DNA from 2 places in the Microbacterium sp. CCNWLW41 genome. Region 2 is predicted to be linked to the other one. Evidence: riboswitches for the same ligand, from Rfam matches in the RefSeq annotation. Region 2 holds a riboswitch; the other holds the start of a gene.
The links. Region 2 has a riboswitch for glycine ahead of gcvT (glycine cleavage system aminomethyltransferase GcvT). Riboswitches for the same ligand answer to the same signal wherever they lie in the genome.
Positions count from the first base shown of each region.

Region 1 (8,421 bases), on a different contig from region 2:
TCCCGCGCGCGCTCGATCACGCGTCGCGACGCACCGGGCGTCGCGACGCGGATGGTGTCGAAGAACGAGTCCGACCGCAGCGACAGCCCGTACTCGCGCAGTCGCGCGCCGAGCGCCTCGGCCTTCTTCGCGACGTCGGTCGCGATCGCGCGAAGGCCGTCGGGACCGTGGTAGACCGCGTACATCGAGGCCATCACCGCCAGCAGCACCTGCGAGGTGCAGATGTTCGACGTGGCCTTCTCGCGCCGGATGTGCTGCTCGCGCGTCTGCAGCGCGAGGCGGTAGGCGGCGTGACCGGCGGCATCCTGCGACACCCCGACCAGGCGTCCCGGCAGCTGCCGCTCCAGACCCTGACGCACCGCCATGTAGCCGGCGTGCGGGCCGCCGAATCCGAGCGGCACGCCGAACCTCTGGGTCGTGCCGACGGCCACGTCGGCACCGAACGATCCGGGTGAGCGCAGCAGCGTCAGCGCGAGGATGTCCGCGGCGACGACGACGAGACCGCCCGCGACGTGCGCCGCATCGACGACGCCCGAGGGGTCCCAGACGTTCCCCGAGGCGCCCGGGTACTGGACCAGCACGCCGAAGAGCTCGTCGGGCAGCGTCGCGCCGCGGGCGAGGTCGAGCTCGACGAGCCGGATGCCGACGGCCGCCGCCCGGTGGGCGAGCAGGGCCTTCGTCTGCGGGAGCGTGTCGGCGTCGACCACGAAAACGTCGGAGGCGGACTTGGAGCCGCGCCGGGCGACGAGCATGCCCTCGACGACCGCGGTGGACTCGTCGAGCATCGACGCGTTCGCCGTCGCGAGACCAGTGAGATCGGTCACCATCGTCTGGAAGTTGATCAGCGCCTCGAGCCGGCCCTGCGAGATCTCGGGCTGATAGGGCGTGTAGGCGGTGTACCACGAGGGGTTCTCGAGCACGTTGCGCGCGATGACCGACGGGGTGAGCGTGTCGGCGTAGCCGAGTCCGATCATCGGGCGCGCGGTGCGGTTCTGCGACGCCAGCGCGCGCAGCTCGGCGAGCGCCTGCGCCTCCGTCGCAGCGGGCGGGATGTCGCTCGTGGACCGCGGCGTGGCGTGGATGGATGCCGGCACCGCCGCCGCCACGAGCGCGTCGACGCTGTCGTAGCCGAGCGCGTCCAGCATGAGCCGCTGGGCCGCGGCATCCGTCCCGATGTGACGGTCGGCGAACAGACCCGTCATTCGGCGCCCCCGGTCAGCGAGATGTACGCGTCGCGGTCCAGGAGGCCCGCCACCGCGGCGGGGTCGACCGTGATCTTCACGAGCCACCCGGCGCCGAACGGGTCGGCGTTGACGAGACCGGGGTCGTCCACCACGGCGTCGTTGACCGCGACGACCTCGCCCGTCAGCGGCGCGTACAGCTCGCCCACCGACTTCGTCGACTCGATCTCGCCCACGACGGTGGCGGCCGTGACGGCGCTCCCCACGGCGGGCAGCTCCACGAACACGACGTCGCCGAGCTTGTCGGCGGCGTATGAGGTGATGCCGACGGTGGCCACATCGCCGTCGAGGGCGACCCACTCGTGCTCGGCGGTGTACTTGAGGGCGGTGAGGTCGGTCATGTGTTCCTCCGATAGAAGGGCAGGGCGGTCACGGTCGCGGGGATGCGCGTCCCCCGCACGTCGATGTAGAGCTCGGTCGCGGGCGCGCTCGCCGCGGGCGGGACGAAGGCCATGGCGATCGGATGCCCCAGGGTCGGGCTGAGCGCGCCGCTGGTGATCTCGCCCACCGGCGTGTCGGCGTCGGGGCTGTCGAAGACGGCGTACCCGGCGCGGCCGGCGCGACGCCCCTCCGCGACGAGGCCGACGAGCACCGGGGCGTCGGCGGCGGCGCCGGCCTCCAGTGCGGCACGTCCGACGAAGTCGGCGTCCTTCGTCTTCAGCGGCGCGACGCGGCCCAGTCCGGCCTGGGCGGGCAGGACGTCGAGCGAGAGCTCATGGCCGTAGAGCGGCATGCCGGCCTCCAGACGCAGGGTGTCCCGTGCGGCGAGGCCCGCCGGCACCAGGCCGAGCGGTTCGCCGGCCGCGAGCAGCGCATCCCAGAGGGCACCGGCCGCACGGTTCGGAACGAGCAGCTCGAAGCCGTCCTCGCCCGTGTACCCGGTGCGGCCGATGAAGACGTGCTCGCCGTGGAACCGCGACGAGGACCATGCGTAGTATCCGAGGTCCTCGAGCGACGGGTCGGTGCCCTCCAGCGGGGCGGCCTCCAGCACAGCGCGCGCGATGGGGCCCTGCACCGCGATGAGCGCGACCTCGTCGGTGATGTCCGCGACGGTCGCGACGCCGCTCACGCCCTCGAGGTGGAGGAACGCCTCGGTGCCCGCGCCGGCGGGAGGATCTGCGGCGAAGGACGCTGCCACGGGCGCGCGGCGCGCGCGCTCGGCGAACGCGGCGGCCACGGCATCCCGGTTCCCGGCGTTCGCGATCACCAGGAAGCGGTCGTCCGCGATGCGGTAGACGATGACGTCGTCGACGATGCCGCCGTCCTCGGACAGCACGAGCGAGTACTTCGCCTTCCCGACCCGCATCGGCGAGATCGCGCCCGCCACCGCGTAGTCCAGGAATGCGGCGGCGTCGCGACCGGTGACGAGGAACTCGGCCATGTGCGAGATGTCGAACAGGCCCGCGGCGGTGCGGACCGCGTGGTGCTCGGCGAGGTCCGAGGTGTAGCGCACCGGCATCAGCCAGCCGCCGAAGTCGGTGAAGGAGGCGCCGAGCGCCTCGTGGCGCGCATGCAGGACGGTGGTGCGGGGCGGAGCGTCGCTCGGTTCGGTCATGAGTTCTCCCGGTCGTGGGCGGGCAGGCGCCTGTCGACGCCTGTGAACTCCCCCTCTGTCATGGGCCTGAGAGCTTCGCCGGATGCGAGGCATCCTGCTTTCACCGTCGGCGGATCCCGGGCGACGCGTCGCGTCGCTTGAATCGCTTTCCAGAGTCGGCCTGCCCGAACGGTACGCGTACCTGAGAGATTGGCGGGGAGGCTTGCTCCTTCGGTGCCCGGCGATCGCGCTGCCGAGGCTCTCCCGCCCGGGTCATGGGCCGTTGTTGACTTGCGGGGCCAGCATACCGGTCGGCGACCCGATCCACGCGGTTTCGGCGATTCCGTCCGCCGCCGCCGCCGGTTCAGCCCACGCAGGACCCCGACGAGACCGGGTCCGACAGCGACGGCGCCTGGGCGGCGACCGGGGTGAGCTCGGCCATCGTCATGGCGTAGCCGAGGTCCTCGTCGTTCTCCGCCCGCGCGAAGACGACGCCCGCGACGGCACCGTCGGCGGTCAGCACCGGACCGCCCGAGTTGCCCGGCCGCACCACGGACTGCAGCGCATAGATCTCGCGGGGGTTCCACGACTCGTCGTACACGTCGGGGACCGTGGCGGTGCCCACCGACTGCACCGCCGCCGGCACCATGGCGAACGGGCCGCCGAAGGGGTAGCCCTGCACGACGGCCGCGTCGCCGGCGGCGAGCGTGGGAGCGAACGGCAGGGCGGTGGCGCCGAGCTCGTCGACGGCGATCACGGCGATGTCGTCCACGGGATCGAAGTACACGACGCGTCCCTCGCGCGCGGCGACGCCCGGGAGCTCGACGATGGGCGTGTCGACGCCCGCCACGACGTGCGCGTTGGTGACGACGCGGTCGGCGGCGACGACGAATCCGGTCCCGGCCGATCCGCGTCCGCAGGCGTACGCGTTGCCGGTGATGCGGGCGACGGATGCCGCGGCGCGCTGCAGCTCCGGATCGTCCAGGGCGACCGGCGGTGCCGGCTCGACGGTGACCGGCCCGAGGAGCTGGCCGAGGCCGGGCAGCCCGTCGTCGAGGACGGCGCCGCGCAGCTCCGCGAGGGCCGCCGCGACCGGGTCGGGCGTGGCGGCCTCGATGCCCCGCAGGATGCTCGAGGACGCGACGGCCGACGAGACCCCCGGGATGCCGGCGACGGCGACCGCAGGAGCCACGAGGGCGAGCGCGAGGACGGCGGCGAACACCGAGGCGACGCCACCGAGGAAGCGCTCGACGCCGCGGAGCTTCAGCCGGTCGGCGCCCGAGCGCAGCGCCGAGCCGATGGCGGAGCCCAGCGCCGCCCCCACGAACACGAGGCCGACCGCCGTGAGGAGCACGGCGGGGCCGCGCCACACCGGCGACGGGACCCAGGTGCCCACCAGGGGTGTCAGCCAGAACGCGGCCAGTGCGCCGGCGGCGAGGCCGGCGAGGGTGCCGATGCTCGCGAAGAAGCCCCGCTGCGCACCGCTCACGAGAGCGGCCAGCAGGACGAGGACGACGATCACGTCGACGACGATCATCGCCACCCCTTCCGCACGGCCGGACTGCTCCCGCCAGGCTACGCATCGAGCCTGTGAGGGCACCGCGACACCCGGGCTCCGGCGCGTGTTACCCCAGGGGTTTCGCTTCTGGTCACTCTGACACTATGATCGTGGATGGAGAGTTAGAGTCATGATGACAAGAACAGCACCCGACCCCGTCCCGGCCGACGCGATCCGCGTCGCGGTCTCGACGGTGATCTTCACGCTGCGCCGCCTTCCCGGCAGCGACGGCGTCCAGGTGGTGCTCCCGCTGGTGCGGCGCACCCGCGACCCGCACGAGGGCCAGTGGGCGCTCCCCGGCGGCTGGCTGGATGCGGCGGAGGGCCTTGATGCCGCGGCGTCGCGCACGCTCGCCGAGACGACGGGGCTGGCGCCGAGCTACCTCGAGCAGCTGTACGCGTTCGGCGCGGTCGACCGCTCCCCCACCAGGGTCGTCTCGATCGTGTACTGGGCGCTGCTGCGGGCGGACGAGATCGCCGACGGCACGGTCGAGAACGTCGAGTGGTTCGATGCCACGCGGCTCCCGCGACTCGCGTTCGACCACAACGAGATCGTCGACTACGCCCTGTGGCGCCTGCGCAACAAGGTCGGCTACAGCCGCATCGCCCACGGCCTCCTCGCCGACGAGTTCACGCTCGCCGAGCTGCGCGAGGTGTACGAGGTGGTCCTCGGCCGGCGCCTCGATCCGGCGAACTTCCGCCGCCAGGTCGAGAACTCCGGCACCCTCATCCCCACCGACCGGTTCCGCACCGGCAGCCACCGCCCGGCCCGGCTGTACCGGTACAACCAGGACGTCGAACTGGCCGACCGCGGCCCGCTCGGCGCCCGAGACTGACCCGCACCCGAACGAGAGAGCCCATCATGTCCGCCATCAACATCGCTCTGCAGCCTCGGCCAGACCTCGACGCGTCCGTCGATCACGCGATCCAGGCGATCGTCGCCGGTGCGCAGACCGGCGAGACCTGCAACACCGACCTCGCCGCCGGTCCGTGGGACTTCGACGCCCGCCCGGGGTACGGGCCCGGATCGTCGATGGGCGACGTGATCCCGACCGGCGCCCCCCGCCAGGGCGAGCTGCCGCGGGAGTATCGCGAGGCCTCCGAGGAAGAGCTCGACGCGCGCATCCGCGCCGCCAAGGCGACCCTCGGCGAGCGCGTCGTCGTGCTGGGCCACTTCTACCAGCGCGAGGAGGTCGTCGTGCACGCGGACTACGTGGGCGACTCGTTCCAGCTCGCCAACGCGGCGCTCGAGCACCCGGACGCCGAGGCGATCGTGTTCTGCGGCGTGCACTTCATGGCGGAGACCGCCGACCTGCTGTCGCGGCCCGAGCAGGCGGTCATCCTGCCCAACCTCGCCGCGGGCTGCTCGATGGCCGACATGGCCGACATCGACCAGGTCGAGGAGTGCTGGGAGCAGCTCGCCGACGTCTACGGCGAGCTCGACGCCGTCGACGAGGAGGGCCTCGTCCCCGTCGTCCCCGTGACCTACATGAACTCCTCGGCCGCCATCAAGGGCTTCGTCGGTCGCCACGGCGGCATCGTGTGCACGTCCTCGAACGCGCGGACGGTGCTCGAGTGGGCCTTCGCGCGCGGCCGCCGCGTCCTCTTCTTCCCCGACCAGCACCTCGGCCGCAACACGGCGAAGGCGATGGGAGTGCCGCTCGAGCAGATGCCCATGTGGAATCCGCGCAAGCCGCTGGGCGGGGCATCCGCCGACCAGCTCGCCGATGCGCGCGTGATCCTGTGGCACGGCTTCTGCTCGGTGCACCGCCGCTTCTCGGTCGACCAGATCGAGAAGGCGCGCGCGGAGCACCCGGGCGTGCGGGTCATCGTGCACCCGGAGTGCCCCATGGAGGTCGTGGATGCCGCGGACGAGGCCGGTTCGACCGACTACATCCGCAAGGCGATCGAGGCCGCGACCGAGCCTGCCACCTTCGCGATCGGCACCGAGGTGAACCTCGTGCAGCGACTGGCCGCCCAGCACCCGCAGCACGACATCTTCTGCCTCGACCCCGTCGTGTGCCCGTGCTCGACGATGTACCGCATCCACCCGGGCTACCTCGCCTGGGTGCTCGAGGGTCTCGTGGCCGGCGAGGTGCGCAACCGCATCACGGTGCCGCAGGACGTCGCCGATCCGGCACGACTGGCGCTGGAGCGCATGCTCGCCGCCAAGCCGCCCGCCGCCCCCGCCGCCGCATGGGAGCACGCATCATGACTCCGCAGCCGGACCGCGCTCCGCACGCGGTCATCGTCGGGTCGGGCATCGCGGGCCTCCTTACCGCCCTGCACGCGGTGGAGCACGGATGCCGCGTCACGCTGGTGACCAAGGACGTCCTCGAGCACGCCAACACCCGGTACGCCCAGGGCGGGATCGCGGGCGTCATGTTCGACGACGACCGCGCCGACGACCACCTGCACGACACCCTCGTCGCCGGAGCGGGCCTCAGCGACCCCGACGCCGTCCGGGTGCTCGTCGACGAGGGCCCTGACCGCATCCGCGAGCTGATCGACCTGGGGGTCGCGTTCGACCGCGACGGCAGCGGCGGATTCGTGAAGGGTCTCGAAGCGGCGCACTCCTATCCGCGCATCCTCCACGCCGGCGGCGACGCCACCGGCACGGCCATCGAGCGGGCGCTGGTCGCCCGCCTGCGGTCGAGCGCCGTGACCGTCATCGAACACGCGTTCCTCGTCGACCTGCTGACCGATGGGACCCGGGCAACGGGCGTGGAGCTGCTGGTCGGCGAGACGGATTCCTCACCCGGCCGCCGCGAGGCGCTTGCGGGCGATGCGGTGGTGCTGGCGACGGGCGGCGCCGGCGAGCTCTACGCGCACTCGACGAACCCCGAGGTGGCGACGGGCGACGGCATCGCCGCTGCTGTCCGGGCCGGCGCGGCCGTCGCAGACCTCGAGTTCTTCCAGTTCCACCCGACGGTGCTCGCGGTCGGCGATTCGTTCCTCGTGTCGGAGGCGGTCCGCGGCGAGGGCGCGACGCTCGTCGACGAGCGTGGCCGCCGCTTCGCGTTCGACGCCCACCCCGACGGCGAGCTCGCACCCCGGGACGTCGTCGCCCGGGCGATCGCGCGGCGGATGGAGGAGCAGGACGGCCGGCCCGTGCTCCTCGACGCAACGGGCATCCACTCCGCCGACCCCGCGGAGCGCGCCGCGTTCCTCGCCCGCCGCTTCCCCACGATCGACCGCGCGGTGCGCGAGCGCGGGCTCGACTGGGCGCGCCAGCCGATCCCCGTGACGCCGGCCGCCCACTACCTCATGGGCGGGGTCGTGACCGACCTCTACGGACGCACGACGCTGCCGGGCCTGTACGCGGTCGGCGAGGTCGCCCGCACCGGCGTCCACGGAGCGAACCGGCTGGCGTCCAACTCGCTGCTGGAGGGCGCCGTGTTCGGCGCCCGGGCCGGCGACGCGATCGCCGCGGACGCGGCATCCGCATCGTGGCCCGCTCCCGTGCCGCCGACGTCCGGGACGCGTGAGCACTGCGCGGAAGGCGGGCGCGCACCGGCCTTCACGCGAGCGGCGCTGCAGCACCTGATGTGGGAGCACGCCGGACTCCGGCGCGACGAGGCCGGCCTCGCGCACGCGGCATCCGTCATCGCGGCGTGGCGTGCGCAGCACCGGGCCCCCTCCTCCGAGCACGACCGGGAGGACGAGAACCTGCTCCTCGTCGCCGAGCACCTGGTGGCGGCGGCCCGCGACCGCAGCGAGTCCGTCGGGGCGCACTTCCGCTCGGATGCCGCGCCCGTCCCCGTCGGCGCGGTGAAGGAGGCGGTCGCATGCTGAGCCGTGCCCACATCGATCGGGTCGTCGCGCTCGCACTCGAGGAGGACGCGCCGTGGGGCGACCTCACGAGCGAGGCGCTCATCCCCGAGAACGCGGTCGCGCGCGCCGACCTGGTCGCGCGGGAGCGCGGCGTCTTCTCCGGCGGCGAGGTCTTCGAGGCGGCGTTCCGGCTCACCGACCCGCGCACCGACGTCCAGCTCGTCGTCGAGGACGGCGAGTGGTTCGAGCCCGGAGCCGTGCTGGCGGTCGTGACCGGCCCTGCCCGAGGCGTCCTGCAGGCCGAGCGCATCGGGC
Region 1 covers NZ_JBAOJP010000005.1:21,898-30,318, forward strand. The annotation lists gene gcvP (aminomethyl-transferring glycine dehydrogenase) at 1-1,202, opposite strand, end outside; gene gcvH (glycine cleavage system protein GcvH) at 1,199-1,582, opposite strand; gene V6R91_RS18530 (glycine cleavage system aminomethyltransferase GcvT) at 1,579-2,796, opposite strand; glycine riboswitch at 2,845-2,954, opposite strand; glycine riboswitch at 2,956-3,052, opposite strand; gene V6R91_RS18535 (MarP family serine protease) at 3,140-4,312, opposite strand; gene V6R91_RS18540 (NUDIX hydrolase) at 4,467-5,168, shown strand; gene nadA (quinolinate synthase NadA) at 5,195-6,547, shown strand; gene nadB (L-aspartate oxidase) at 6,544-8,127, shown strand; gene nadC (carboxylating nicotinate-nucleotide diphosphorylase) at 8,121-8,421, shown strand, end outside.
Region 1: linked by a shared signal. The riboswitch ahead of V6R91_RS18530 (glycine cleavage system aminomethyltransferase GcvT) and the one ahead of gcvT (glycine cleavage system aminomethyltransferase GcvT) in region 2 are both predicted to bind glycine.

Region 2 (8,421 bases):
GGCGAGGCGGGCCTGTCGTACCTCGGCCTCGGCCCCACCGACTCGATCACGTGGGGCACGATCCTCAACGACGCGCAGTCCGGGCAGGCGCTCGGGCGCGGGGCGTGGTGGTGGTTCGTCCCGCCGGGCGTGATGATCGCGCTCCTGGGCTGTGGTCTCGCGCTGATCAACTTCGCGATCGACGAGATCATCAACCCGAAGCTCCGCAACGCCCCGCAGGCGGCCCGCTCCGCCCGCAAGGCCACCAAGACGAAGGGGGTCACCGCATGAGCGGCGCCACCGAGGCGGTCCTCACCGCCCGCAACGTGTCGATCGAGTACGAGGTCGACCCGCCTGTGCAGGCGGTGCGCGACGTCTCCCTGACGCTGAACCGGGGCGAGATCCTGGGCCTGGCGGGGGAGTCCGGCTGCGGCAAGACGACCCTCGCCTACGGGATGAACCGGCTGCTGAAGCCGCCGGCCGTGATGACCGGCGGCGAGATCGTCTTCCACGACCGGGACGGCCACGACATCGACGTCGTGGGACTCGAGGCGGAGGGGCTGCGGGCCTTCCGCTGGGACAAGATCTCGATGGTGTTCCAGGGAGCGATGAACTCGCTCAACCCCGTCATCAGCGTCAAGGCGCAGATCTTCGACATCTTCGACACGCATCGTCCCGGCATGAGCACGGCGCAGAAGACGGCTCGCGCCCAGGAGCTGCTGCAGCTCGTCGGCGTGGATCCCGCCCGTCTGACCAGCTTCCCGCACGAGCTGTCGGGCGGCATGCGCCAGCGCATGATGATCGCCATGGCGCTCGCGCTGGACCCGCAGGTCATGATCATGGACGAGCCGACCACCGCGCTCGACGTGGTCGTCCAGCGCGGCATCATCCGCGAGATCATGCGCCTGCGCGAGCGGCTCGGGTTCGCGGTCATCTTCATCACCCACGACCTGCCGATGCTCATCGAGATCAGCGACCGCATCGCGGTCATGCTGCAGGGGCGGATCGTGGAGCAGGGCACAGCGGAGGAGATCTACCGGAACCCGCAGCACGAGTACACCCGGCGTCTGCTCTCGAGCTTCCCGAGCCTGCGCGGCGATCGGGGCGACTTCGTGCGCACCGGCGTCCAGACCCCTCAGGAGCAGGCCCGATGAGCGCATCCCCCTCCACCCCGACCCTCGAGGCGCGTCGTCTCGTCAAGGACTTCACCCTGCGCTCCGGGCTGAAGACCCGGAAGCTCCACGCGGTGAAGGACGTGTCGTTCACGCTCGAGGCCGGGAAGACCATCGCGCTCGTCGGCGAGTCGGGCTCCGGCAAGTCGACCATCGCGCGGATGCTGATGAAGCTGGAGACGCCGACCTCGGGGGCCATCCTGCTCGACGGGCGCGAGACCGGCACGCGCGGCCGCGACCTCGCGCGCTACCGCTCCGAGGTGCAGATGGTCTTCCAGGATCCCTTCGCGTCCTTGAACCCGTTCCACACCATCGCCCACCACCTCGAACGGCCGCTGCGCATCCACCATCCGGAGCTGAGCGCCGCGCAGGTGCGCGAGCGCGCCCTGCAGCTGCTCGAGCGCGTGCGCCTGTCCCCGGCGGAGAGCTTCGCGGAGCGCCGGCCGCACGAGCTGTCCGGCGGGCAGCGCCAGAGGGTGGCGATCGCGCGGGCGCTGGCTCCCGGGGCGCGGTTCATCGTGGCCGACGAGCCGGTCTCGATGCTCGACGTCTCCATCCGGCTCGGGGTCCTGAACCTCCTCGCCGACCTGCAGCGGGAGGACGACCTGGGCGTCCTGTACATCACGCACGACCTGGCCACCGCCCGCCACTTCAGCGACGAGATCATGGTGCTCTACCACGGCGACGTCGTCGAGCGCGGTCCCAGCGACGAGGTGATCCTGAACCCGCAGCACGAGTACACGCGGACGCTCCTGGATGCGGCGCCCGAGCCGGAGAACCTCGGACGCCTGCGCGACGAGGTGCGCCGCGAGCTCGCCGGCGCCTGACGACCTCCGTCCGCGCGCGGTCCCCCACGGCCGCGCGCGGACGGGGCACCTCCCGGTCCGTGCGGCGCCTTCCCAGCCGCCGAGCGCCGCGGGCGGCTAGCGTCAGCGCATGCAGCAGCCCACTCGGCTCGAAGCGCGGATCGACGCGGCCGCCCGTCGTCTCCTTCTCCGTGCGCCCTCGCGCGGTGTGCCCGGGTTCCTCGTGGAGGCCGCCGTGTTCGTCGCGAAGCAGGCGTGGGCGTGCGTGTTCGGCGCGGTCCTGCTCCTGGCGATCGTGGTCGTGCGCACGCTGTATCCCGCCGATCTCGCGCTCAGCCGGAACGATCTGCTGACGATCGTCGCGGTGCTCATCCAGGTGGTGATGATCACGACCCGCCTGGAGTCCGGCAGGGAGCTGTGGGTGATCATGCTGTTCCACGTCACGGGCACGGTCATGGAGCTCTTCAAGACGGACGTGGGCTCCTGGGCCTATGAGGCCGAGGGCGTGCTGCGCCTGGGCGCGGTGCCGCTGTTCAGCGGCTTCATGTACGCGGCCGTGGGCTCCTATCTCGTCCGGGTGCACCGGCTCTTCGACCTGACCTTCACCCGGTATCCGCCGCTGTGGGCCACGGTGGTCGTGGCCGGGCTGATCTACGCGAACTTCTTCACCCACCACTGGATGTGGGACGCCCGGTGGGTGCTGACCGCGGCGGTGGTCGCGCTGTGGCTGCCCACGGTCATGCACGCGCGGGTGTGGCGCGCCACGCTGCGGATCCCGCTGCTGCTGCCGTTCGTCGGCGTGGCGCTGTTCATCTGGATCGCCGAGAACATCGGCACGCTCACCGGCGCCTGGCTCTATCCGGACCAGGTGCAGGGATGGCAGCTCGTGTCGGCGTCCAAGATCTCGAGCTGGTTCCTCCTGATGATCATCTCGGTGGTCCTCGTCACCCTGGTCGCCCCGCCCCGGCCGCCGGCCCCCGCGCGGTCCCGGCTGCGTGGCGACGCCGGCGGCGCGCCCGTCACGGTAGAGTGAGCCACGACAAGTGAAGACGGCCGTACGATGCGTGCGGGAGAGCCCGGTGCACGCAGCCGGGCACCGAAGGAGCAAGCCTCCCCGCCAATCTCTCAGGTACCCCCACCGCAGGCATCCGGCCACTCTGGAAAGCGAGATCGCACGCTGCGATCTCCGCCGACGGTGAAAGCCCCCTCACGGGCGAAGCTCTCAGGCCCATGACAGAGGGGGAGTTCTCGGATGCCCGTGCCGCGGGTGCCCTTCCGACCCACGGGGAGAACTCCATGACCGACGCCCGCTACACCCCGCTCCGCGAGCGCCATGAGGCGCTGGGAGCGTCCTTCACCGACTTCGGCGGCTGGCAGATGCCGGTGCGGTACACCTCGGACCTCGCCGAGCACCACGCGGTCCGCGAGGCCGCCGGGGTGTTCGACATCTCGCACATGGCGGAGTTCACCGTCGACGGAGCGCGCTCCGGCGAGTACCTCGACTACGCGCTGGCGGGCCGGCTGTCGGCGCTGCCCGTCGGCAAGGCCAAGTACTCGCTGCTGCTCGCCGAGGACGGCGGGATCATCGACGACGTGATCGTCTACCGCCTGGCCGAGGAGCGTTTCCTCATCATCTCCAACGCCGGCAACCGGGAGGCCGTGAGCGCGGCGCTGAGCACGCGTTCCGCGCCGTTCGACGTGACGGTGGCCGACGTGTCCGACGACTACGCGCTGATCGCCGTGCAGGGCCCCGCCGCCGAGGCGATCGTCTCGGCGGTCGACGGGATCGACGACGTCAGCGTGCCCTGGGCCGAGCAGCGGTACTACGCCTGGGCGGACGCCACGTTCCGGGGTGAGCCGCTCCTGCTCGCGCGGACCGGCTACACCGGCGAGGACGGCTTCGAGCTGCTCGTCCCGGCGGCCGCCGCGGCGGCGCTCTGGGACGCGGTCCTCGCTGCGGGCGACGGGCACGGCATCGTCCCCGCCGGTCTCGCCGCCCGCGACACCCTCCGTCTGGAGGCGGGCATGCCGCTGTACGGCCACGAGCTCACGCGCGATACCAAGCCGGCCCAGGCGGGCCTCGGGCGCGTCGTCGTCACCGACAAGGACCGCTTCATCGGCAAGGACGCTGTCGTGCCCGCCGAGGACGCCCGGGTACTCGTCGGCCTGTCCGCCGAGGGACGCCGGGCCGGGCGCGCCGGCTACCCGGTCGTCACCGAGGACGGCGCCGTCGTCGGAGAGATCACCAGCGGCGCCCTGAGCCCCACGCTCGGGCATCCCATCGCCATGGCCTACGTCGATCCCGCGCTCGCCGCGGGGGAGACCCCCCTGTTCCTCGACGTGCGCGGGACGAGGATCCCCGCGAACGTCACCGCCCTGCCTTTCTACCGGAGGAAGAAATGACCGATCTGAACACCCTGCGTTACAGCGAAGAGCACGAGTGGGTCGCCGCTGACGGCACCACCGCGACGGTCGGGATCACCGACTACGCCGCCGACAAGCTCGGTGACGTCGTCTTCGTGGAGCTGCCCGCCGTGGGCACCGAGATCACCGCCGGAAGCGTCGTGGGCGAGATCGAGTCCACCAAGTCCGTCGGCGAGCTCTACGCGCCGGTGGCCGGCACCGTCGTCGCCGTGAACGAGGCCGTCGTGGACGACCCGTCCCTCGTGAACGCGGCGCCGTTCGAGGGCGGCTGGCTGCTCAAGCTCGAGGTCGCCGACGGCGCCGTCGACGCGCTGATGGACCGCGCCGCCTACGTGGCGCTCACGGAGGGCTGAGGGTGACCGCGTTCGCCGACCGCCACATCGGGACCACCGCCGCCGCGCAGCGCGAGATGCTCGCCGCGATCGGCATCGCCGTCGCCGAGCAGGAGCGTCCCGTCGACGCGCTCATGCGCGACGCCGTGCCCGCGTCGATCCGCGACGAGGGCCGCGAGAGCGTGCTGCCGGCCGCCGCCAGCGAGGCGCAGGCCCTGGCGGAGCTGCGCGGACTCGCCGCGCAGAACGTCGTCAACCGCGCCATGATCGGCCTCGGCTACCACGGCACGATCACCCCGAGCGTCATCCAGCGCAACGTCCTGGAGAACCCGTCCTGGTACACGGCGTACACGCCGTACCAGCCCGAGATCTCGCAGGGGCGGCTGGAGGCGCTGATCAACTTCCAGACGATGGTCTCTGAGCTCACCGGCCTGGACACCGCGAACTCGTCGATGCTGGACGAGTCGACGGCCGTCGCCGAGGGCATGCTCCTGGTCCGGCGGGCGTCGAAGGCCACCTCGAACGTGTTCGTGGTGGACGCGGACGCCCTGCCGCAGACCAAGGCCCTCCTTGCGACGCGCGCCGAGGCGGTGGGGATCGAGCTCGTCGAGCGCGACCTCGCCGGGGGCGAGACGCTGCCGGAGGAGCTGTTCGGCCTGTTCGTGCAGTACCCGGGGGCGTCGGGACGCGTCTGGGACCCGTCGGGTGTGATCGATGCGGCGCATGTCGCCGGCGGTCTCGCCGTGGTCGGTGCGGATCTGCTCGCGCTCACCCTGATCGCCTCGCCCGGCTCGCTCGGCGCGGACGTCGCGGTGGGCACGACCCAGCGCTTCGGCGTGCCGATGGGCTTCGGCGGCCCGCACGCGGGATACATGTCGGTGCGGTCGGGGCTGGAGCGCCAGCTGCCCGGCCGTCTGGTCGGGGTCTCGCAGGACGCGGACGGCCACCCGGCCTACCGCCTCGCGCTGCAGACCCGCGAGCAGCACATCCGCCGCGAGAAGGCGACGTCCAACATCTGCACCGCGCAGGTGCTGCTGGCCGTGATGGCCTCGATGTACGCCGTCTACCACGGCCCCGAGGGGCTGGCGCAGATCGCCCGTCGCATCGCCGCGCTGGCCTGGTTCGTCGCCGAGGAGCTGCGCACGTCCGGGGTCGAGGTCGTCCACGACGCGTTCTTCGACACCGTGACCGTGCGCGTCCCGGGCGGCGCGGCCGACGCGGTGGCGCGGGCCCGCGACGAGCACGGGATCCTGCTGCGCCTGGTCGACGCCGACACCGTCGGGGTCACCCTCGACGAGACGACGACCTTCGAGGAGGTGCTCGCCGTGCTCGGCGTCCTGGGTGCGGGGGGCGGGGCGTTCGGGTTCGCCGTCGGCACGAACGACGCCCTTCCGGACGGCCTGCGTCGGCGGGACGACTACCTGACGCACCCGGTCTTCCACGCGCACCGGTCGGAGACGGCCATGATGCGGTACCTGAAGACGCTCGCGGACCGCGACTACGCGCTCGACCGCGGGATGATCCCGCTCGGCTCGTGCACGATGAAGCTGAACGCCGCGACGGAGATGGCGGCCATCACCTGGCCCGAGTTCGCCCAGCTGCACCCGTTCGCCCCCGAGGAGGACGTCCGGGGCTCGCTGGCGCTCATCGATCAGCTCGAGTCCTGGCTCGCCGACGTGACCGGGTACGACGCCGTGTCGCTGCAGCCGAACGCCGGCTCGCAGGGGGAACTCGCGGGCCTGCTCGCCATCCGCGGCTACCACCACGCCAACGGCGACGCTCACCGCACCGTGTGCCTCATCCCGTCCTCCGCGCACGGCACGAACGCCGCGTCGGCGGTCCTCGCCGGGATGAAGGTCGTCGTGGTGGCGACGGACGAGCAGGGCAACGTCGACCTCGGCGACCTGCGCGCGAAGATCGACGCCCATGCGGACGAGCTCGCCGCTCTGATGATCACCTACCCGTCGACGCACGGCGTGTACGAGCACGACGTCCTCGACATCACCGCCGCGGTGCACGCGGCGGGCGGTCAGGTGTACATCGACGGGGCGAACCTCAACGCGCTGCTCGGCTACGCGCGCTTCGGCGACCTCGGCGGCGACGTCTCGCACCTGAACCTGCACAAGACCTTCGCCATCCCGCACGGCGGCGGCGGTCCCGGTGTGGGCCCCGTCGCGGCCAAGGCGCACCTGGCTCCGTTCCTGCCCGGGCACCCGCAGGCGCAGCGGGCCGAGCACGCCGGAGGTTTCGTGTTCGAGGGCGGACCGGTCTCGGCGGCCCCGTACGGGTCCGCCGGCGTCCTGCCGATCTCGTGGGCGTATGTGCGGATGATGGGCGCGGCGGGCCTGGCCGACGCGACGGCCGCGGCCGTGCTGGCGGCGAACTACGTCGCCGCGCGCCTGGAGGCCCACTACCCGGTCCTCTACACGGGCGAGACCGGGCGGGTCGCGCACGAGTGCATCCTCGACCTGCGTCCCCTCAAGGACGCGACGGGGATCACCGTGGACGACGTCGCCAAGCGGCTCATCGACTACGGGTTCCACGCCCCGACCATGTCCTTCCCGGTGGCGGGCACCCTCATGGTGGAGCCGACCGAGTCGGAGGACCTCGGGGAGCTGGAGCGCTTCATCGAGGCGATGATCCAGATCAAGGCGGAGGCGGACGCCGTCGCGTCCGGGCGCTGGCCCGCCGACGACAACCCCCTCGTGAACGCGCCGCACACGGCGGCGTCGCTGATCGCGGGGGAGTGGGGGCACGCCTACACCCGCGAGCAGGCCGCCTACCCGGTGCACTCCCTGATCGCCGGCAAGTACTGGCCGCCGGTGCGGCGGATCGACAACGCCTACGGCGACCGCAACCTCGTGTGCGCCTGCCCTCCGGTGGAGGCCTTCACCTGAGCGTGCGCGACCGATCGACGCGGGCCCCGGACACCGTCCGGGGCCCGCGGTGCGTTTCCGTCAGGCGGGGCTGAGCGCATAGAAGGACGATCGAACCACCAAATCTCGATGATATTCACACATTCACAATGTGAAATGGTGGCCTATAATCGATGAGTCCGTCTGGTGGCGGCGAATTTATCGGTAGAACCCCGCGATGGTGGTCAACTGGCCAGGCAGGACGATGTAGTTTGTCACCCGGAACACTTCGCCCGAGCTTCCCTTCGTCCATGTCTGGTTGACTGCCCAGTCTGTGCAGGGGGCGGGCATGCCTGCTCCCTTGATCATGTTCCTGGCAGGGCCGAGAGAGGTCTGATTGCTGCCCTCCCTGCTCAATTCCGGTCGAACCCAGATTCCGGAATTGTCTGGCCCGCTATAGCACAACCGAATGAAATCGATGTGGACTGAATCGGCCGTCTTATTTCCAAAGTAGGCGTTTACGGTGAGAACGTGCTTGTTGCCTGCGCTGTCGTACCAGTCCGTGACCAGGCCGAGGGCGGATGCCGAACCGATCGTTCCCGTCGCCAGAGGGGCGGCTTGCGCGGGAACCGAACCGACCAAGGCCAAAGCTGCGGATGCGCAGAATGCTGCTATGAGGCGAACTAGTCGAATTCGCTGGCGCGTTCCTTTGGATGTGTTGGCATGCTTCTGGGTGATTGAGTGGAACATCCTTGTCTCCTTTGGCTGCGGATGATTCCCTACTCAGTAAATGTGTGCATCCAAAAATTTCAAAGGCATATCCCCAAGGGGTTATAACCTTGTATGCTTATGT
Region 2 covers NZ_JBAOJP010000003.1:615,449-623,869, forward strand. The annotation lists gene V6R91_RS14550 (ABC transporter permease) at 1-270, shown strand, start outside; gene V6R91_RS14555 (ABC transporter ATP-binding protein) at 267-1,133, shown strand; gene V6R91_RS14560 (ABC transporter ATP-binding protein) at 1,130-1,978, shown strand; gene V6R91_RS14565 (DUF817 domain-containing protein) at 2,088-2,990, shown strand; glycine riboswitch at 3,015-3,108, shown strand; glycine riboswitch at 3,109-3,204, shown strand; gene gcvT (glycine cleavage system aminomethyltransferase GcvT) at 3,254-4,360, shown strand; gene gcvH (glycine cleavage system protein GcvH) at 4,357-4,734, shown strand; gene gcvP (aminomethyl-transferring glycine dehydrogenase) at 4,791-7,610, shown strand; gene V6R91_RS14585 (hypothetical protein) at 7,788-8,318, opposite strand.